Linked DNA regions of Azospirillum brasilense. The protein of the gene in region 2 interacts with the protein of the main gene of each other region in a pairwise test. Links are inferred from orthologs where the notes say so. Each region holds a gene or a part of one and is shown on either strand. Other genes may lie near its edges. The genes, in order: AMK58_RS02660 and def.

The links.
Region 1: the proteins of def (region 2) and AMK58_RS02660 interact in binary tests that used the Escherichia coli proteins (3 or more experiments, as listed by UniProt). The link is inferred for Azospirillum brasilense from one-to-one orthologs.

The regions. Positions count from the first base shown.
Region 1 is NZ_CP012914.1:582,190-598,257, forward strand. What follows is about bases 6,618-9,486. They hold AMK58_RS02660 (aspartate-semialdehyde dehydrogenase), read right to left. Parts: upstream 8,628-9,486; coding sequence 7,608-8,627; downstream 6,618-7,607. Other genes in these bases: AMK58_RS02650 (NAD(P)-dependent oxidoreductase), read left to right, coding at 6,618-7,138; AMK58_RS02655 (acetyltransferase), read right to left, coding at 7,144-7,611; AMK58_RS02665 (hypothetical protein), read left to right, coding at 8,760-9,023; sdhC (succinate dehydrogenase, cytochrome b556 subunit), read left to right, coding at 9,272-9,486. In the rest of the region: AMK58_RS02620 (hypothetical protein), read left to right, coding at 592-1,071; AMK58_RS02625 (homoserine O-succinyltransferase), read right to left, coding at 1,058-2,005; AMK58_RS02630 (hypothetical protein), read right to left, coding at 2,224-2,622; AMK58_RS02635 (HAMP domain-containing methyl-accepting chemotaxis protein), read right to left, coding at 2,822-4,513; AMK58_RS02640 (AEC family transporter), read right to left, coding at 4,749-5,696; AMK58_RS02645 (tellurite resistance TerB family protein), read left to right, coding at 5,844-6,248; more of AMK58_RS02650, read left to right, coding at 6,260-6,617; more of sdhC, read left to right, coding at 9,487-9,661; sdhD (succinate dehydrogenase, hydrophobic membrane anchor protein), read left to right, coding at 9,673-10,068; sdhA (succinate dehydrogenase flavoprotein subunit), read left to right, coding at 10,075-11,856; AMK58_RS02685 (succinate dehydrogenase iron-sulfur subunit), read left to right, coding at 11,887-12,663; AMK58_RS02690 (hypothetical protein), read right to left, coding at 12,750-12,953; AMK58_RS02695 (branched-chain amino acid aminotransferase), read left to right, coding at 13,107-13,955; AMK58_RS02700 (hypothetical protein), read left to right, coding at 14,096-14,689; AMK58_RS02705 (hypothetical protein), read right to left, coding at 14,703-15,044; AMK58_RS02710 (S24 family peptidase), read right to left, coding at 15,119-15,751; AMK58_RS02715 (hypothetical protein), read left to right, coding at 15,948-16,068.
Region 2 is NZ_CP012914.1:2,629,381-2,634,352, forward strand. What follows is about bases 1-2,724. They hold def (peptide deformylase), read left to right. Parts: upstream 1-971; coding sequence 972-1,478; downstream 1,479-2,724. Other genes in these bases: AMK58_RS12175 (DNA recombination protein RmuC), read left to right, coding at 1-95; AMK58_RS12180 (cold-shock protein), read left to right, coding at 297-506; AMK58_RS12185 (hypothetical protein), read left to right, coding at 615-845; fmt (methionyl-tRNA formyltransferase), read left to right, coding at 1,503-2,471; truA (tRNA pseudouridine(38-40) synthase TruA), read left to right, coding at 2,453-2,724. Outside these bases: more of truA, read left to right, coding at 2,725-3,190; AMK58_RS12205 (branched-chain amino acid ABC transporter permease), read left to right, coding at 3,274-4,605; AMK58_RS12210 (EVE domain-containing protein), read right to left, coding at 4,628-4,972. UniProt on the Escherichia coli protein: Removes the formyl group from the N-terminal Met of newly synthesized proteins. Requires at least a dipeptide for an efficient rate of reaction. N-terminal L-methionine is a prerequisite for activity but the enzyme has broad specificity at other positions.

The DNA.
Region 1 (16,068 bases), 2.0 Mb from region 2 along the record:
CACATGCTTCCGCACGTCCGGCCGCATGGGTGCGCGGATGGGCAATGCAAAAGCCTACATGTTCTGCGATAAGTTGAAGGATTGGTCGGTGGCCGAGGGGCGACCATGCGGGGAGATTCGTGGGACGTTTCCGAAGACGTTGGTCCGGAAGAAACTGGCGTCCTGCAGTCATCATGGCCGCCGCGCTCCCGCGGGCGGTGAAGGAGACTTCGCTACTCTACCGGTGCAGAGCCTGAACGCCCTCGGGGCACACGGTTTCTAGTGTCGCGTGCGGGCGCTGACCGGTGGTCCCGCGGGGCCCGGACCAAAGGCGGAATGAATGGAGCGCACACCGAGAATGGCCATGTCGTATCCATGCGTAAAAGTGCTGCGCACCGCGTATCTCAGCGTTTCTTACATGATAATACGTATCGTCGCAACATGAGAAAGCGTGCAACCGACGATTGGCCTCGCCGCGAGCGGGGCGCCGTGGGAAGCAAATTCACCTTGGAAATGGAGGCTTCCTCGCCAGGCTTGGGAGAAATCGGCATGGTGCAGCTTGGGGATCGGCTCAAGACCGTGCGCGAATTTCTCGGTGAGACACAAAAAACAATGTCTCGCCGGTTCCGCCTTGGGGAGAACACCTGGCAGTCCTACGAGTTGAACGGCAAGCTTCCGAAGGGAGAAACCCTGGCGGAACTGGCCGCCCTCGGCATCGACATGAACTGGCTGCTGACCGGCCGGGGCAGCATGCGGATGGCGGCCGGCCGGCCGGAGTCCGGCGACGCCGCGCTTCCGCTGTCGCCGCGCGAGTCCGGGTCTGTGCTCGACCTCGCGCTGTTGAGCGAGGCGATCGCCCTCGTTGAGCAGGGGCTGGACGACCTGGGCCGCCGCCTGTCGTCCCGCGCCAAGGGCAATCTTGTGGCGGCCCTGTACGGTCTGGCGTTGGCGGGGGAGGACGGCGGCGGGAGCGGCTCCCGTCCGCCGCGCGTCAGCCCGTCCGCCGCGGCGCATCTGCTCTGGCTCGCCTTGCAGATGGACGACGCGGTGCGGCCGGTGGGGGAGGGGGACGGGGCGGTCAGGCCGCCGTGAGGATGGCCGATCCCCCCGCCGTGCCGATCCGGGCGAGATCGAAGGGCGTCGTCTGGTAGATCCGGTTGATCCAGTTCGCGAACAGCAGATGGGCGTGGCTCCGCCACCGGTTTTCGGGCGGGAGGCTCGGGTCGTCGTCGGGGAAATAGCCGTGGGGAACCGGCGTGGCCGCGTCCTTGGCGACGTCCCGGACATACTCGTTGCGCAGGGTGTCGGTGTCGTACTCGACATGATTGAACATGTGCAGCGACCGGCGGGCGGCGTCCTCCAGCAGGCAGGGGCCGGTCTCCGGGGAATCCAGGAGCACGCGCAGGCCGCTTTCGGGAGGGATGTCCTCCTCGCGCACCTCGGTCCAGCGCGAGACCGGGATGGGCACGCCGTCGGACAGGCCGCACAGATAGGGCGAGGCGGGGGCGCGGTTGCGGTGCCGGTACACGCCGGACGCCTTGCGCGGCAGAAGATGCTTCGGCACGCCGTGGAAATGATGAACGGCGGCCTGCGCCGCCCAGCAGATGTTCAGGCAGGAATGGACGTGGCTCTGCGTCCAGTCGAAGACCGAACACAGCTCGTCCCAATAGGACACCTCCTCGAAGGGCATCGTCTCGACCGGGGCGCCGGTGACGATGAAGCCGTCGAACTTCTCGCGGCGCGCATCCTCCCACGACCGGTAGAAGGCGCTCATGTGGTCGGCCGCGGTGTTGCGCGGCACATGGTTGGTGATCCGGATCAGCGACAGCTCGACCTGAAGCGGCGTGCTGCCGAGAAGGCGCGCGATCTGCGTCTCGGTCCGGATCTTGTCAGGCATCAGGTTGAGCAGGCCGAAGCGCAGGGGCCGGATGTCCTGCCGGATGGCGTCGGCCTCCTGCATGACCATGACGCCCTCGGCCTGGAGGGCGGTGAAGGCGGGAAGATCGTTGGGTATCTTGATGGGCATGACTCGTCCGGCTCCGCTGTCGGTGCATCGGTCGGAACAGACGTCATGGCGAACCCCGTTTGTTTGCCGGTCCGGCCACATCCCCCTTCGGGACGCCACCTTGCTCGGGAAAGCAGGTTGGCGTTGAGCGTCCGCTCAACTCTTGATGCACGGTGCACATTATACGGGCAGCGGCGGCTTGGCAACAGGAGTGGGGCACCGGCGTTGCCATGGTTCCGTCAGGCGGGAAAGGCCGGGTAGAACCATGTGTTGAGCAGGAGCAACAGCGCCCAGAAGCCGATCTCCAGCGTTTCGGTGATCGGCTGGATGCGCCGGATGGCGCCGTAGACATGGACCGCCAGCATCAGCCCGAACACGCCGAACAGAACGTCGAAGGCATAGGCGGTCGCCTCCACCGTCGTCGCGCCGCGCAGCATCAGGAACTCGACGATCAGGATGAACGCCCCGAGGCAGCGACCGAAATAAACGGCGAGGTCGGTGTCCTGCGGGATGCGCCACAGCATCAGTCGTGCCCAGGCGAGCGGCGCGATGAAAATTGGGAGAGCAAAGAAAAACGTCGTGCCTATCATCAGGACAAGCAAATAGGTCTGCGCGTGCTGCGCATAGATGCCCAGCATGGCGGCTCCTCCATTGTGTATTCTTGATGAGACAGTGACCAGTGACGGTCATGGAGTGCCGTGACAGCCGCCGGTTGTCAAACCGATTGCCGAGCGCTTCTTCGAAAGTATGAGGGGACGCGGGACGCCGGAGCCCATGCTGCGGCAAGGCTGCCGGTGAGCGGTCCCGCGGCCGCCCACCCGTCCTGTCTTGCGGTCTTCAGGCGGCCTTGATGGCGACGAGGAAGTTTTCCACCTCGCTCTTCAGGCGCATCGCCCCCTGGTTCAGGTCGCCGGAGGCCGACATCACCTGGGTCGCGGCGCTGCCGGTCTCGGTCGCGGCCTGCGACACGCGGCCGATGTTGCTGGTCACCTCCTGGGTGCTCTGCGCCGCCTGCTGGACGTTGCGGCTGATCTCCTGGGTCGCCGCACCCTGCTCCTCGATGGCGGCGGCGATGGAGGAGGAGATGTCGTTGATCGACGAGATGGTCGCCCCGATCCCGCGGATGGCGCCGACCGCCCCGCCGGTGGCCGCCTGGATGGCGCCGATCTGCTGGGCGATCTCTTCCGTCGCCTTGGAGGTCTGGTTGGCGAGGCTCTTGACCTCGCTCGCCACGACGGCGAAGCCCTTGCCGGCCTCGCCCGCCCGTGCCGCCTCGATGGTGGCGTTCAGAGCCAGCAGGTTGGTCTGGGCGGCGATGTTCTGGATCAGGTCCACCACGTCGCCGATGCGCTGGGCCGCTTCCGACAGCCCCTGCACGGTGGCGTTGGTGCGGTCGGCTTCGTCCACCGCCTTGCCGGCGATGTTGGCCGACTGCGACACCTGCTGGGAAATCTCGGTGATGGAGGCGGCCATCTCCTCCGACGCGGCGGCGACGGTCTGCACGTTGGCGGAGGTCAGTTCGGCCGCCGCCGCCGCGCTGCCCGCCTCGGCCCGCGTGTGCTCGGCGATGTCGGTCATGCTGCGGGCGGTGGTGTCGAGCTGCGACGCCGCGGCGCCCACGGTTTGCAGGACGCTGTGCACCGCGCCGTCGAAGTTGCTGATCAGCGAATCGATCCGCTCGGTGCGGCGGCGCTTGTTCTCCTCCTCGGCGGCCTGGGCGGCGGTCAGGCGCTCCGCCTCGATCAGGCCGTCCTTGAAGACCTGCACCGCGCGGGCCATGGCGCCGATCTCGTCCTGGCGGCCGCCGCCCTCGACCGCGACTCCGAGGTCGCGCCTGGCCAGACGGTCCATGATGGACGTCAGGGCGACGATGGGCCGGGCGACCGACTTCGTCATGGCGATGCCGGCGAACAGGCAGAGGACCGCCACGAACGCGATGGCGCCCAGAATCCAGTTCCGCGCTCCGACATAGGTGGCGCGCCCCGAGTCCGCCGCCTTCGTGGCGTTCTGGACGTTGGAGGTGGTCAGGTCATTGACGAGCGCGGAGCATTCATCGAACGCCTTGCGCGATTCGTCCCGGTAGATGCCTGTGGCCTTCTCGTTCTCGTTGGCTCGTGAGGGGGGAAGCAATTTGCCCTGGCTGATTTTCAGATAGCCATCCCAAGCCGCCTCCCAGCGCCTGAAGGTCTGGGTTTCCCAACCGGGGGCCAGCAGCGGCTCATACTTCCGCCGGGCCTCCGCCAGGCGGTTCAGAACCGTGGTCATCTCCTTTTCGACCTCGGCCATTTCCGCCGGGTAGAGCGCCAGGATGTGGGACGCCTCCAGGATGCGGTAATCGTTGGCCGCACCGTCGATCTCTCCGATGGCGGTGACGCTGGGCAGCCAGTTGGAGCGGATTTCCTCCGCGGCGTGGTTGACGGTGCTCAGCCGGTCGACGGCGAACAGTCCCAGGGCGACTGACATCAGCAGGACACAGACGGTGGCGGCGACCACCTTGGTCCGGATGGTCATGGAACTCAGCATGGACATGGCGCGTATCTCTTTCCCCCGAAACGATGCGGCGGCGATTGATTGTTTTGAGTCTGAACGAAAGGAAGCGGCAGACCAGACGTCCGTGCGTCGGGCGTTGGACTTGCCGGGATCAAATGATGGAGCAGCAAATATTAAGAAAGACGCAAAAATACGCAGGGCGGTCTGCTATGCGTTGTCGCGCGCGCTCTTACTGTTCAGAACGATGAACGGCCGGGAGACGGCAAGCCGAGATTCAGAGGGACGGCGCGTAGGTGGCCAGAAGGAAGGACAGGGTGACCACGCTGGCGATGGTGGACATCAGGATCGCGGTGGAGGTGCGCTCAACATAGATACGGTACTGGCTGGCCACCACGAAGGTCAGGGCGCCGGTGGGCAGGCCGGCGAGGATGATGGCCGACCCGGCCCAGAAGGCGTCCAGCGGGAACAGGGTCTGGATGAGCAGCCAGGCCAGCGCCGGCTGCACCACCAGTTTCAGGGCGCTGATCCAGCCGGCTTCCAGCAGGTTGGCCTTCAGGCTCTGTGTCGCCAGGAACAGGCCGATGGCGAACAGGGCGCAGGGACCGGCGGAGGCGCCCATCAGGTCGCAGTAGATGGCGATCGGGCGCGGCACCGGCACGCCGGACAGGAAGACCGACCAGGCGAGCCCAAGGGCGGTGGAAATGATCAGCGGGTTCTTGACCAGCGCCCGGCCGACGTCGCGCAGCGCCTTGCCGATGCCGCCGCCCTGGCTGTTGGCGAACTCCAGCCAGATCACCGCGATGCCGACCATGATCGCGCTCATGATGACGGTGGCGAGGATGGCCGGGGCCAGACGGTCCGGGCCGAAAGCGGCCAGGAACAGCGGAATGCCCATGTAGCCGGTGTTGGAGAAGCAGGCGTTCAGCCCCTGCATGCACTGGATCTGCGTGCGCTCCCGGTGGATCAGCCAGCCGAGCAGGGCGCCCAGCGCGTAGACCGCCAGCATCGAACCGAGGAAGGCGCCGATGAAGGGACCGTTGAAGATCTCCGGCAGTGAGCGCTTGGCCGTTCCGAGGAACAGCACCGGCGGCAGGGCCATCCAATAGACAAACTTGTTCAGCGCCTCCGACGAGGCGGGACCGAGAAGCTTCGCCTTACCGGAAAGGACGCCCGCCAGGATGATGGCGAAGACCGGGAGCGCCACATTGAAGACCACCGACATGGGAGGCGACCTTAAGGGGCAACCCGTCCTCTGTCGAGGGACCCACCCGTCCGTCGCAGGCATAGCTCCCTTGCCGGCGCTCCCTCCCTTGACGGCGCGCGGGGGGCGGGCAAGATTGGGCGGGGCCCTTTTTCCGCAGGAGTTTCGATGATCAACCATCACAGCGCGCTCATCTACGTCATGGTGCTGGTGTCGGCGTGCGACGGCGACATGACGGACGCGGAGCTTGAGGCCATCGGCGAGAACGTCCGCTACCTGCCGATCTTCAAGGATTTCGACATCGACCGGCTGACCGACGTGACCCGCGAATGCTCCGGCCTGCTGGCCGACGCCGACGGGCTGGAGACGACGCTCCAGATCGTCAAGGAGGCCATTCCGTCCAAGCTGTCCGAGACCGCCTACGCGCTCGCCTGCGACATCGCGGCGGCGGATCCGTCGGCCTCGCAGGAGGAGCTGCGCATGCTGGAGCTGCTCCGGCACAAGCTGGGCGTGGACCGGCTGTGTGCCGCCGCCATCGAACGCGGCGCGCGGGCGCGCCACACCCGCCTGTGACGGCCGGGGATATGACCGGGCCGGGCGGTCTGGCGGGACGGACGGTCGGCGTCATCGGGCTGGGCCTGATGGGCCGGCCGATGGCCCGCAATCTGGCGAAGGCCGGTGCCGCCCTGGTGATCAGCAGCCGCAGCCCCGGCCCGGTCGAGGAACTGGCGGCCGAGGGCATGAGCCCCGCCGCCAATCCCGCCGAGGTCGCGGCCCGCGCCGATTCCATCGTTCTGATGCTGTCGGACACGGTGGCGGTCGAGGCGGTGGCGGCATCCCTGATGGACGCGCTGCGGCCCGGCCATCTCGTCATCGACATGGGCACCACGGCGGTCGGGGCGACCCGTAAGCTGGCCGAGGCCGTCCGCGCCAAGGGCGCCGACTGGGTGGACGCCCCGGTGTCCGGCGGCACGGTGGCGGCGGAGGCCGGCACCCTGACCATCATGGCCGGCGGCACGGAGGAGGCCTTCGCCCGCGCCCTGCCGCTGTTCCAGGCGATGGGCCAACGCATCACCCATGTCGGCGACAGCGGGGCGGGGCAGGTCGCCAAGATGGCGAATCAGGTGATCGTCGCGCTGAGCATCGGCGCGGTGGCGGAAGCCCTGGCGCTGGCCAAGGCGGCGGGGGTGGAACCGGGCAAGGTCCGCGACGCCATCCGCGGCGGCTTCGCCGAGTCGCGCATCCTGGAGCTGCACGGCCAGCGCATGGTCTCCGGCGACTTCACGCCGGGCGGCCGTGTGCTCACCCAGATCAAGGATCTGAAGCAGGCGGAGGAGCTGGCGGAGCAGTCCGGCATCCAGCTTCCCGCGCTGGGCCTCAGCCTGGAGTTGTTCGAGCTGCTGGCCGAGCAGGGCGACGGCGGGCTGGACCATTCCGCCCTCTACCGGCTGTTCGTCAAGTAAGCCCTTCAGGCTCCGGTTGGGTCGCTCCGGCCGGAGCCGTCAAGGGCGAGATGCAGCAGGGGAAACGGGCGGCCGCTGTCATCCAGCGCGGAACGCCCGACCTCCCGGAAGCCGAGACGGCGATAGAAGGCCCGGGCGGCGCTGTTCTGCTCGTTCACGTCGACTGTCAGCTCCGGCCCACCCTCCAGGGCGCGGGCGACCAGGGCACGGCCGATCCCCCGGCCGTGCCACGCCGGATCGACGAACAGCGTGTCGATCTTTCGTCCGGTCATGCCAAGGAAGCCGGCCGGCCGGTCGTCGCCGTCCACCGCGACCAGCAGCGCCGCCGCCGGAAGATACTGGTCACGCACGAGGTCGGCGTAGAAGGCGATGTCCTCCTCGCTCAGGAAGTCGTGCGTGCTGCGCACCGCGGCGAGCCAGACGGCGAACAGCGCTGGGGCGTCGTCCGGGCGGGAGGAGCGGATCGGGATCACGCGTCGAGATACTCCTTCACCAGCAGCTCGGCGATCTGCACGGCGTTGAGCGCGGCGCCCTTGCGCAGGTTGTCGGTGGACGCCCAGAAGGACAGGCCGTTGTCCACGGTGTAGTCCTCGCGGATGCGGCTGACGAAGACCGGGTCGTCGCCGGCAACCTCGACCGGGGTGATGTAGCCGTCGTTCTCCTGCTGGTCGATCACCTGCATGCCCGGCGCCTTGCGCAGGATGCGGCGGGCCTCCTCGGCGGTCACCGGCTCCACGCACTCGATGGTGATGGCGGCGGAATGGCCGATAAAGACGGGGACGCGGACGCAGGTCGCGCTCACCTTGATCTTGGGGTCGAGGACCTTCTTCGTCTCGACGTTCAGCGCCCACTCGTCCCGCGTCGCGCCGTCCTCCATGAAGGGGCCGATGTGCGGGATGATGTTGAAGGCGATCTGCTTGGAGAAGACGGACTTCTGCACCGGGTCGTTCACGTAGATGGCGCGGGTCTGGCTGAACAGCTCGTCCATGCCTTCCTTTCCGGCATCCGAGGCCGCCTGGTAGGTGGAGACGACGACGCGGCTCACCGTGAATTGCCCGTGCAGGGGCTTCAGCGCCATGGCCAGCAGGATGGCAGCACCGCCGGGGCTGGCGACGATGTTCCTCTTCGCGTAGCCGGCGAGCGCGTCGCCGTTGACCTCCGGGACCACCAGGGGGACGTCGGGGTCCATGCGGAACTGCGGGCTGGCGTCGATCACCACGGCGCCCGCCGCGGCGGCGCGCGGCGCGTGGGCCGCCGAAACCTTGGCGTCCGCGGCGAACAGCGCGATGTCCACGCCCGTGAAGTCGAAGCGGCCGACGTCCTCGACCTTCAGCACCGCGTCCTCGCCGAAGGACACCTCCTTGCCGACCGCGCTGTCGGCGGCCAGGGCGATCACCGCGTCGGCCGGGAACCGGCGGTCGGCGAGGGTGGTCAGCATTTCCCGTCCGACGTTGCCGGTGGCGCCGACGACCGCGACTGTGTAGCCCATGGCGGTTAATCCCTGTGATCTGCGGTGCGAAGAGGGCTTGAGGTATGCGGTTCCCAATGGAATTGCAACAGCGCCCGCGTTGTGACACCGTGTCCGCCCTATCACGAACGACCGCGACCGGCACACCGGGGCATGGCCACTCCGCTCGAAGACATCATTGCCAAGGCGATCAAGGACGCGGACAAGTCCTTCTTCAACGAGGACTACACCAAGCAGGCGCGTTCGGTGATGACCGCGCTGAAGAAGGCCGGCTACGAGGTCGCGCCGGTCCGCCCGCCCGAGGGGCTGGTGGAGTGGGCCAAGGAGAACATTCCCTTCGGCCGGCTGCGTCCGGCGGAGCTGATTACCCAGATGTATTCGATGATGGTGGAGAATGTTCGCCGCTTCGACAAGTAATAGGCTGAACGGCGAAACCGGGTTTCGGCCCTGGTAATACCAGCTGCAGCAAAGCCCGTTAGTTTTCAGGCACTTCCCGCGGTGCGCCATTTTGGCCACGGCCAAGTCCCTGCCGTTGACTCGTGTGCGGTAGAGGCGTAATTCAATCGCCAAACACAGCAGGGCTTAAAACTTTCGGTCTCGCATCACCCGCCGTCGCGGCAACAGCCCTCCTTGCCGCGACCGGTCGCCGAACTGAGGACGACGCAATGGCAAACGGCAGCGGTCGGCCGCTCTCTCCGCATCTGCAAGTCTACAAACTCCCCAGGACCGCGCTCCTGTCCATCACGCACCGCATCACGGGCGTGGGGCTGGCCGTCGGGACCCTTCTGCTGACCTGGTGGCTGGTCGCCGCCGCCACCAGCCCTGCCGCGTATGAGCGCGCGCAGCACTTCATCGGCTCCTTCTTCGGGCTGCTGCTGATGTTCGGCTGGTCGCTGGCGCTCTACTATCACCTGTGCAACGGCATCCGGCATCTGGTGTGGGACGCCGGCAAGGCGTTCGAGCTGAGCGAGGCCGACCGCGGCAACCAGATCGTCATCGGTGCGGCGGCCGTGCTGACCGTGCTGACCTGGATCATCGGCCTGGCCGTGTGGTGAGGAGAGAAGACATGGCGTCCAACAGCAAGACCCTCCGCTCGCCGCTGCAGATCGCGCGCGGCCTGGGCTCCGCCAAGCACGGCACCGAGCATTGGTGGCACCAGCGCGTCACCGCCATCGCCCTGGTTCCGCTGACCATCTGGTTCGTCTTCGGGGTGATCCGCCATCTGGGCGCCGACCACGCGGCCTTCGTCGCGTGGCTGCAGTCGCCCTTCTCGGCGCTGATGATGGTGCTGACCGCCGTGGTCACCTTCCACCACGCCCAGGCCGGGCTGCAGGTGGTGATCGAGGACTACGTGCACAACGAGATGGCGAAGATCCTGAGCATCCTGGCCGTGAAAGCCCTGTGCTTCGTGCTGGGTGCCGCCTGCGTCATCGCCGTCCTCAAGATTTCGTTCGGAGCCTGACGAGCCATGGCCGCCTACGATATTATCGATCATTCCTATGACGTCGTCGTCGTCGGTGCCGGCGGTGCGGGCCTGCGCGCCACCTTCGGCATGGCCGAGAAGGGCCTGAAGACGGCGTGCATCACCAAGGTCTTCCCGACCCGTTCGCACACCGTGGCCGCCCAGGGCGGCATCTCGGCGGCGCTCGGCAACATGAGCGAGGACGACTGGCGCTTCCACATGTACGACACCGTCAAGGGGTCGGACTGGCTGGGCGACCAGGACGCCATCGAGTACATGTGCCGCGAGGCCATCCCGGCGATCATCGAGCTGGAGCACTACGGCGTGCCCTTCTCGCGCACGCCGGAAGGCAAGATCTACCAGCGCGCCTTCGGCGGCATGACCGCCCATTACGGCAAGCAGCAGGCTTATCGTACCTGCGCCGCCGCCGACCGCACCGGCCACGCCATCCTGCACACGCTCTACCAGCAGTCGCTGAAGCATGAGGCGGAGTTCTTCGTCGAGTATTTCGCGCTCGACCTCATCATGGAGGACGGTGTCTGCAAGGGCGTGGTGGCCTGGAACCTCGACGACGGCACCATCCACCGCTTCCGCGCCCAGCTCGTCGTTCTGGCGACGGGCGGCTACGGCCGCGCCTACTTCTCCGCCACCTCGGCCCACACCTGCACGGGCGACGGCGGCGGCATGGTGCTGCGCGCCGGCCTGCCGCTGCAGGACATGGAGTTCGTGCAGTTCCACCCGACCGGCATCTACGGCTCCGGCTGCCTCATCACCGAGGGCGTGCGCGGCGAGGGCGGCTACCTCACCAACTCCAACGGCGAGCGCTTCATGGAGCGCTACGCGCCGTCGGCCAAGGACCTCGCCTCGCGCGACGTGGTGTCCCGCTCGATGACCATCGAGATCCGTGAAGGCCGCGGCGTCGGTGAGCACAAGGACCACATCCACCTGCACCTGGAGCATCTCCCGCCGGAGATCATCCACCAGCGCCTGCCCGGCATCGCCGAGACGGCCAAGATCTTCGCCGGCGTGGACGTCACCAAGGAGCCGATCCCGGTTCTACCGACGGTGCACTACAACATGGGCGGCATCCCCACCAACTTCCGGTGCGAGGTGGTCAACCCGACCGCCGAGGACCCGGATCGCGTGGTGCCCGGCCTGATGGCCATCGGCGAAGCGGCCTGCGTGTCGGTGCACGGCGCGAACCGCCTGGGCTCCAACTCGCTGCTCGACCTCGTGGTGTTCGGCCGTTCGGCGGCCATCCGCGCCGCCGAGATCGTCGAGAAGGGCAAGTCGGTGTCGTCGTCCGCCGCCGCGACCGACGTCGCCCTGGAGCGCTTCGACCGCATCCGCAACGCCAAGGGCTCCATCAAGTCGTCGGAGCTTCGCCTGGAAATGCAGCGGACCATGCAGAACAACTGCGCGGTCTTCCGCACCGGCGAGGTGCTGGAGGAGGGCGTCAAGCTCATCGACCAGACCTTCGCCAAGAAGAGCGACATGGCAATCAGCGACCGTTCGCTGGTCTGGAATTCCGACCTCGTCGAAGCCATCGAGCTGGACAACCTGCTGTACCAGGCGGTCGCCACGCTCCACTCGGCGAAGAACCGGCCGGAGAGCCGCGGCGCCCACGCCCGCGAGGACTATCCGGACCGCGACGACGAGAACTGGATGAAGCACACCGTCATCGAGGTGTCGGACAAGGGCGAGACGAAGATCGGGTACCGCCCGGTCCATCTCTACACCCTGACCGACGAGGTGCAGGTGTTCCCGCCCAAGGCCCGCGTCTACTAAGGCGGCAAGAGCAAGGCAAGGATACGAACCATGGTCGAATTCAACCTGCCCGCCAATTCCAAGGTCGGCGTCGGCAAGACCATCAACGCCGCCAGCGGCGCCAAGCGGGCGAAGACCTTCAAGATCTACCGCTGGTCGCCGGATGACGGGCAGAACCCGCGGGTCGACACCTATGTCGTCGACCTCGACAAGTTCGGCCCGATGATCCTGGACGCGATCATCTACATCAAGAACAACATCGACTCGACCCTGACCTTCCGGCGGAGCTGCCGCGAGGGCATCTGCGGGTCCTGCGCGATGAACATCGACGGCACCAACACGCTGGCCTGCCTGAAGGCCATCGAGGAGGTGAAGGGCGACGTCAAGATCTACCCGCTGCCGCACATGCCGGTGGTCAAGGATCTCGTCCCCGACCTGAAGCACATCTACGCCCAGCTCGCCTCGATCAAGCCGTGGCTGCAGTCGCAGTCGCCGGCCCCGAGCCGCGAGCGCCTGCAGTCGCCGGAGGACCGCGCCAAGCTGGACGGCCTCTACGAGTGCATCCTGTGCTTCTGCTGCTCGACCTCCTGCCCCAGCTACTGGTGGAACGGCGACCGCTACCTCGGCCCGTCGATCCTGCTCCAGGCCTACCGCTGGATCGTGGACAGCCGCGACGAGATGACGGGCGAGCGCCTCGACAACCTCGAGGACCCGTTCCGCCTCTACCGCTGCCACACCATCATGAACTGCACCAAGGCGTGCCCGAAGGGCCTCAACCCGGCCAAGGCCATCGCCGAGATCAAGAAGCTGATGGTTCAGCGCCGCTGATCCGTCCGTTTCGGTTCACCGATGAAGAACGGGGCGCCTCCGCAAGGGGGCGCCCCGTTTTCTTTGGCCCGTCGCGTCGTTGCGGCTCAGGCGAAGTCGGGATCGGTGGGCCGGGACGGCGGCAGGTCGTCGTTGGGCAGGGGGGAGGGCATGTCCTCCTGCGGGCCGGGGGTCGGCAGGTCCGGGTTGTCGGTCAGGGGCCCCGGGGTGGGAACGTCCTGGCCCGGCGGCGGGAAGGGCGGGGCCGCGCGCAGCGGCTGCGGAAAGGCGCTCGAATAGGTCCAGCCCATGGATCGGTCGCTCCCGAAGTGATGAGGGTGTCCTGCATCAACCGTCCGGCTGGCCCGTCTGCGCAGGTTGACCGGCGGCGATGAGGGGGTATGCTTTTCGAGGGAGCGAATCATCCGGATAGAACCAACCCGAAGCCAAAAAGGGAGAAGATCATGGGCAGCACGGCCGGCCAGGCGCTGAGCTACATCCAGGGCGAATGGATCGCGGGCAACCCCGCCATCGTCGGCCCGATGACTCACGCGCTCTGGCTGTCTTCGGTCGTTTTCGACGGCGCCCGCGCCTTCCAGGGCGTGGCCCCGGACCTCGACCGCCACTGCGCCCGCGTCGTGCGCTCGGCCCAGGTGATGGGCCTCGCCCCCATGCTGACCGCCGGGGAGATCGAGGAGCTGTGCTGGGACGGCATCCGCCGCTTCCCCAAGGAGGCCGAGCTGTACATCCGGCCGATGTTCTACGCGGAGGAGGGCTTCGTCGCGCCCGACGCCGAGAGCACGCGCTTCGTCCTGTCGGTCTACGAGGCGCCGCTGCCCAGCGCCGCCGGCTTCACCGCCGGACTGTCCAGCCGCCGCCGTCCGGTGCCGGACATGGCGCCGACCGAGGCCAAGGCCGCCTGCCTCTACCCCAACGCCGGGCTGGCGCTGAAGGAGGCGCGGGAGCGCGGCTTCGACAACGCCATCATGCTCGACCCCATCGGCAACGTGGCGGAATTCGCGACGGCCAATCTGTTCATCGCCAAGGACGGGGTGGTGCGCACGCCGGTGCACAACGGCACTTTTCTCAATGGCATCACCCGCCAGCGCGTGATCGCCCTGTTGCGCGACGACGGCGTGGCGGTGGAGGAGGCCACCCTAAGCCCCCGTGATGTGCTGGAGGCGGACGAGGTCTTTTCGACCGGCAATTACGCGAAGGTGGTGCCAGTCACCCGCGTCGAGGAGCGCACCCTGCAACCCGGCCCCCTGGCGGCGCGGGCGCGGGCGCTCTATTGGGAGTTCGCCTTCCGCTGATGGCATCGAATGACCCGGATTGCCGGATTTCGGGCGGTATGCGGCCCGAAATCCGGCTTGATGGACGGCCTGTTCCGCGGCATGATTCCTCCGAAACGGTGAGTCGGTCCGTCGAAGGACTCTGTCGAGGGGGAACGGGCATGCAGTTCCGCGAACGGCGCCGCGTGATCCAGGTGATCCGCACCGTCTACGATCCGGATCTGAAGCGCGGGCGGTCGGAACTGGTCGGAAAGATCGACAAGGCTGCGCCCCTGGTTACCGACAAGCTCCAGAAAAGCTGCACGCCCGAGGAGTTGTCGGAGATCCTCACCTATTTGGACGACCGCCACAACCGCCTGCGCAACGAGGCGGTGCGCGCCGGGGCGGAAACCCTGCCGGCCCAGATGCGGGGGGCGGCGGAGTATTTCCGCACCCACCGCGACGACGATGCGCGGGCCTTCGCCATGGAAATCCGCTTGGCGTGGGAGGAGTTGAAGACCGCCTTGCGCGAGTCCGGTTTTTCAAAAAGCAAGCTCCTGAAGAAGGCCGCGGAGAGGGCTGAGGCGCCAACGCTCGCCGTTTCGACGGTTGCCGTGCAGGTCGCTGCGGAGGAGGTGGCCGAGCCGGCGGAGGTTCCGCCAGCCAAGGCGTTTGTTCGCAAGCCGCGCGCAAGGAAGGCAAAGACCGCCCGTGTCGTTGCCCTGAACACAGAGGTTTCCAAAACGGACGAGACCGGCGCTCCTCCGGCCGCGTGAAGGCGACCCCGGCTCAAGCCTCCGCAAGGAACAGGATGCTGGCGGCGTTGCGGTGGTAGGCCAAAGCGGCGGCGAGGCGGGACAGCCAAGCGTCGCCAGCGGTCCGGTCGGCGGGCAGGGTGCGGCGGCGTTGCGCCGCGCCTTGCCGGGCCTCGGCGGCCAAGCGGTCGTGCAGGCGAAGCATTGCGGCGCGGGCCAGAGTGGCGTGCCGGTCCGTTCCATCGAGAAGCGCCGTCCGAAGCACGCCGCGGGGCGGCGTGTCGTCGTGACGGCGTTCGAGTTCATCCAAACGATGTGAAATGAGGGCCAGCGGGGCGGGGAATGGACGCGGCTGCGCCCCGGCGGATCCGGTCATCCTCGGACGTTAAGCCTTCAGATGACCAATGTAAAGGACAATCATCCTAGGACAGGGTGCCGCAGGGCTGACGCTTACTGGCTTGCCCAGACGATGCGGGCCATCCAGGCCACCTCGGCGCGCGGGATGCTGCGGTCCGGGTGGGCGCGGTTTATGGAGATCAGCTCGATCTTCGTGGCGGTTTCGCGGAGGAGCTGCTTCGCCATCACCTCGCCACCCTTGGTGCGGACGACGACGCGGTCGTTGCGCCGGATCTGCGCGGCGGGAGAAACGATGATGGTGTCGCCGTCGCGGTAGACGGGGTCCATGCTGTCCCCCGCGATCTCCAGAGCGTAGGCGTGCGGATCGCCGATGCTGGGGAACAGAAGCTCGTCCCAGCCCACACCCGAAGGAAAGCCGGCGTCGTCGAAGAAACCCGCGTTGCCCGCCTGCGCATAGCCGATGACCGGCACCCGCTGGAGCGAGCCGGCGCCGGCGGCATCGCCGACGAGGCTGACGAACTCCGACAGCGATGCGCCGGTCGCCTCCAGAACCTTGGACACGCTTTCCGTCGAAGGCCAGCGGAGCTTGCCGTCACCGGTGGTCCGCTTGCTCTTGTTGAAGGTCGTCGGGTCGAGCCCCGCGCGCCGCGCGAGCCCGGAGGCCGACAGCCCGTGCTGGGCCGCGAGGCGGTCGATCGCCCGCCAAATGTCCGCATGTTTGAGCATGGGAGGATAATCACATAAGCAAGCCGGCGCGTCCCTAGGAACCTATTCATATTTTCCTTGACGAAGGATTTTAATCAGTACATAACGTGAACAAGAGTTCGCCAGCCGCGCGTGCCGCGGCCCATCCGGCGCTCCGCCCGAGAGCGAAGTTGCGCCCGCGAACCCAAGAGCTGCAATTCCCAGGGAGACCTCACGCATGGTCCAGCGCCGCAACATGTTCATGGTCCTGTCCGAAGCCGTCGGGGAACCGTTCGGCAGCGCGGAGGAGGCATGGTTCTGGTCGGTCCAGGCGCAGGACGCCAAGGCCGCCGGCGCGC
Region 2 (4,972 bases):
CCCCGCGCCCGCTACAGGCGCCGGAGCTTCGCACGGCTGAGCCTCGGGCCGCGGATCTGCGAGCGGCGGACCTGCGAGCGGCAGCCAGGGCGTAGAGCCGAAGCCAGCAACCCGGATTTGCCCGTCTTGTTTCGCCTTGCAAAGGAGGGAAGCGGTCCCAATTTCCCTCCTGTCATTCTGCTTCGGACTGCCGGCCTGCTACGCCTTCGGGTGCCCAGATCGTCGCTATGCCTGGACACAGTCTGATGCGCCGCACCGGCCGATGCGGCGCCTTTCATACGAAACGGAGAGCAATCATGCCCGTCGGTACCGTCAAGTGGTTCAACAGCACCAAGGGTTATGGCTTCATTCAGCCGGACAACGGTGGCGCGGACGTCTTCGTCCACATCTCCGCGGTCGAGCGCGCGGGCCTGCGCAGCCTGAATGAAGGCCAGAAGGTGTCCTACGAGGAGCAGCGCGATCCGAAGCGCGGCAAGACCTCGGCGGAGAACCTGAAGGCCGTCTGAGCCACGTCTCACGGCACGGCATCGGAGGGGGCACCGGGAAACCGGTGCCCTTTTCCGTTGCGCGCTTTTCCTCTACAAGCACCCCCCTGACGTTCGGAGTTTCCCCCCATGGCCAAGACCAAGAAGAAGCAGCCGGTGGACAGCGCCTTCGTGCTGTTCGACGTGCTGTACGAAGACGGCGCCCGCACCTCCAACCGCAAGGTCCCCGGCACGCTGGTCGGCGGCCTGGACGGCGACGAGCCGGCCCGCGGCTTCATCGAGGAGCAGGACCGCAAGATCGCCGAGATGTCCGGCAATCCCCGCGGCCCCATCAAGTCGATCACCCGCTCGCCCCTCTGAGGTGCGGCCGTCCCGATGGGATCGGCGGGTCGCCGCGGGTTGTGCCTTGCGCCTTCCTTGACCTCGTGGCCCGCCCCCCATATTTTGACGGATTGTCGCACCTCCACGCACCGTTGCTGAGTTCCCATGGCCGTTCTTGATATCCTCGTCGCCCCGCACCCCGTCCTGAAGCAAAAGGCGAAGCCCGTCGAAAAGGTCGACGCCCGCATCGCCAAGCTGATGGACGACATGGTCGAGACCATGTACGCCGCGAAGGGCATCGGCCTCGCCGCGCCGCAGATCGGCATCCTGGAGCGGGTGATCGTCGTGGACGTGCACGACAAGGACGAGAAGCCGAACCCCATCCGCCTCGCCAACCCGGAAATCGTCTGGAAGTCGGACGAGACGTCGGTGTGCGAGGAGGGCTGCCTGTCGGTGCCCGACCAGTATGCCGAGGTCACCCGTCCGTCCTCGGTCCGCGTCCGCTATCTGGACGAGACCAACGAGACCCGCGAGATCGAGGCCGACGGCATGCTGGCCACCTGCATCCAGCACGAGATCGACCATCTGAACGGCGTGCTGTTCGTCGATTACCTGTCGATGCTGAAGCGCAACATGATCCTGCGCAAAGTCCAGAAGATGCAGCGCGCCTAACCTTCCGACGTTGGACGACTCTTCATGACGCCGCTCCGCCTCGTTTTCATGGGCACGCCGGACTTCGCCGTGCCCAGCCTGCGCGCCCTGGCCGATGCCGGGCACGAGGTGGTCTGCGTCTACAGCCAGCCGCCCCGCCCCGCCGGGCGCGGGCAGCAGGTCCAGAAATCCCCGGTCCACCGCTTCGCCGAGGAGCGCGGCATCCCCGTGCGCACGCCCAAGTCGCTGCGCAACGCCGAGGCCCAGGCGGAGTTCGCCGAACTGAAGGCCGACGCCGCGGTGGTCGCCGCCTACGGGCTGATCCTGCCGCAGCCGATCCTCGACGCGCCGCGGCTGGGCTGCCTGAACGTGCACGGCTCGCTGCTGCCGCGCTGGCGCGGCGCCGCCCCGATCCAGCGCGCGATCCTGGCCGGCGACGCCGAGACCGGCATCACCATCATGCAGATGGACATCGGGCTGGACACCGGGGCCATGCTGCTGAAGGACGCGGTGCCGATCACCGCCGGGACCACCGCCAGCAGCCTGCACGACGCGTTGGCCGACATGGGCGCCCGCCTGATCGTCGAGGCGCTCGACGGCCTCGCCGCCGGCCGCCTGACCGCCGAGCCGCAGCCCGAGGCCGGCGTGACCTACGCCGCCAAGCTGACGCGCGAGGATGGCCGGCTCGACTGGACGCGCGACGCCGCCTCTGTGGAGCGGCAGGTCCGCGCCCTCACCCCCTGGCCCGGCTGCTGGTTCGACGCCCCGACGCCGACCGGCGGGGTGGAGCGCATCAAAGTTTTGAAAGCCGAATTGGCGCCGGATCCCCGCAAGGCGGCGCCCGGCACGCTGCTGGACGACCGCCTGACCATCGCCTGCGCCGACGGCGGCGTGCGCCTCACCCTGGTGCAGCGACCCGGCAAGGCCCCGGTGGACGGCGCCGCCCTGCTGCGCGGCTTCGCCCTGCCCGTCGGCACCCGTCTCGGCGACGCCGCATGCAGCGCTGGAAACTGACCCTCGAGTATGACGGCCGGCCCTTCGTCGGCTGGCAACGGCAGGACAACGGCCCCTCCGTCCAGCAGACGCTGGAGGAGGCCATCGAGCGCCTGTCGGGCGAAACCGTGCGCGTTCACACCTCCGGACGGACGGACGCCGGGGTGCACGCGCTGGGGCAGGTCTGCCATTTCGATCTGGAAAAGCCCTTCACCGGGCTGAAGCTGCGCGACGCGCTGAACTTCCATCTGAGGCCCGCCCCCGTGGCCGTCCTGCTGGCCGAGGCCGTGCCGGAGGACTTCCACGCGCGCATGACCTGCCTGGGGCGCAGCTACGTCTTCCGCATCGTCAACCGCCGCGCCCCGCTCGCCCTGGAGACGGGCCGCGCCTGGCACGTCATGCGGCCGCTGGACGCCGAGGCGATGCACGCCGCCGCTCAGGTCCTGGTCGGCCGGCACGACTTCACCAGCTTCCGCGCCGCGCTCTGCCAGGCCAACTCTCCGGTCAAGACGCTGGAGCGGCTGGCCGTCGAGCGGGTCGGCGAGGAGGTCCGGGTGCACGCCGCCGCCCGCTCCTTCCTGCATCATCAGGTGCGCAACATGGTGGGCACGCTGGAGCTGGTCGGGGCCGGCAAGTGGAGCGCCGACGACCTGCGCCGCGCGCTGGAGGCCCGCAACCGCTCCGCCGCCGGGCCGACCGCCCCGCCGGACGGCCTGTATTTCGTCAACGCCCGCTACTGACACTCCCAAGGCGGCGTCTGGCGTTCGTCGCCAATTGCCGATAGACTCCCAGGCGAAGCACAACCGGCCGGGTTTCCGTCGCCGTGCACCGCCGTCCGCCGCGCCTGTTCCCGCCGTTCCTTCTGCTGATTGCCGTCCTGCTGCTGACCGGCTGCGGCGTGGACGGCGATCAGGCTGCGCTGTGCGGCAAGCTGATCCCCGCCTTCGAGTCCGGACCCATCACCATCCTGGGCACGGAAGCGCTGGGCGGTGACGAGCCGGCGCTACGCCTGACCTACCGGGCGGAGACCGGGACCCACTGGATCGCCTGCCGCTTCGGCGGACGCTTCTTCGATTCGCGCCGGCACGAGCTGGTGATGGTGGCGACCGACCGCATGGGGCGGCTGCGGCCCATGCAATTCACCATGCTGCGCATCTGGGCCGGCCTGCCCGCCGCCCGCCTCGGCCTGCCGCCGGACACGGCCGGGCCGGAACGCGGGCCGCAAACGGACTGGGCGCCGCTGCTCTTCTTCCTGCAACAGCTCATCAACGCCGCCACGGTGGCCTGCGTCTACGGGCTGCTGGCGCTGGGCTACACGCTGGTCTACGGCATCCTGGGGCAGATCAACCTCGCCATGGGCGAGCTGACCATGATCGGCGCCATGCTGACCGCCATGGGCGCGGCGGCGCTGGGCATGGCCGGGCTGGGCAGCCTGCCGCTGGCGGTTCTGGGCGTCTTCGCCACGGTGATGGCCTTCACCGCCGTCCAGGGCTGGACGATGGACCGGCTGGTGTTCCGCCGCCTGCGCCGCACCCACAACCACACGCCGCTGATCGCCGCGGTGGGACTGTCCATCGCCTACCAGGAGGGAATGCGGCTTCTGCACGGCGCCCGCGACTGGTGGCCCGCCCCCTTCCTGGCCGACCGGCACGAACTGCTCAGCGACGGCGCCTTCACCGTCACCGCACTGACCTCGCAAGCCGTGATCCTGCTGATGACCGGCGGGCTCTACGCCCTGCTGTGGGCGATCATGCAGCGCACCGCCTACGGCCGCGCCCACCGCGCCTGCGCCGACGATGTGGGCGCGGCGGAGCTGGTCGGGGTGGATGTCGACCGCACCGTCGCCACCACCTTCGCGGTGGGCGGCGCGCTCGCCGCGGCGGCGGGGGCGGTGATCGCGCTTTACTATGGCGGGGTCAATTTCTACACGGGCTATCTGATCGGCTTCAAGGCGCTGGCCGCCGCGGTGGTCGGCGGCATCGGGTCGGTTCCGGGCGCCATGCTGGGCGGCGCGCTGCTGGGGTTGGTGGAGACCTTCTGGTCAGCCTATTTCGCCATCGCCTACAAGGACATCGTGGCCTTCGGCCTGCTCACCCTCTTCCTGATCTACCGCCCGGACGGTCTGATGGGCCGAAGCCGCGGGCGGGGGGACTGAAGCCCCCCACGCCGGACGCCGGTCAGCACAGAACCACCCCCATGGCCGCGGCGATGGTGCCCAGGTCGCGGTCGGTGACCGTGAACAGCCCGAAGCGGAACGGATAGCCCCAGTTCCGCACCCCGGCGGAGAAGTCCAGCCGGTCGAGCAGGGGCTGAATCGGCGTCTCCCGCCCGTCCAGCCACCGCACGTCGCGGCGGAAGGGAACGAAGCCCCCGCCCATGTCGAACGGGTAAGGGGCGCCGTCCCGCACGATCCCAACGGCGGTGAAGGACTGCAGGCGGTCCTTTCCCTGGAAGCGCTCGGTCGGCGAGTAGTAGGCGACGCGGTCCCCCGGGCGGATGCGGCGCAGCGGCACCGCCTTGCC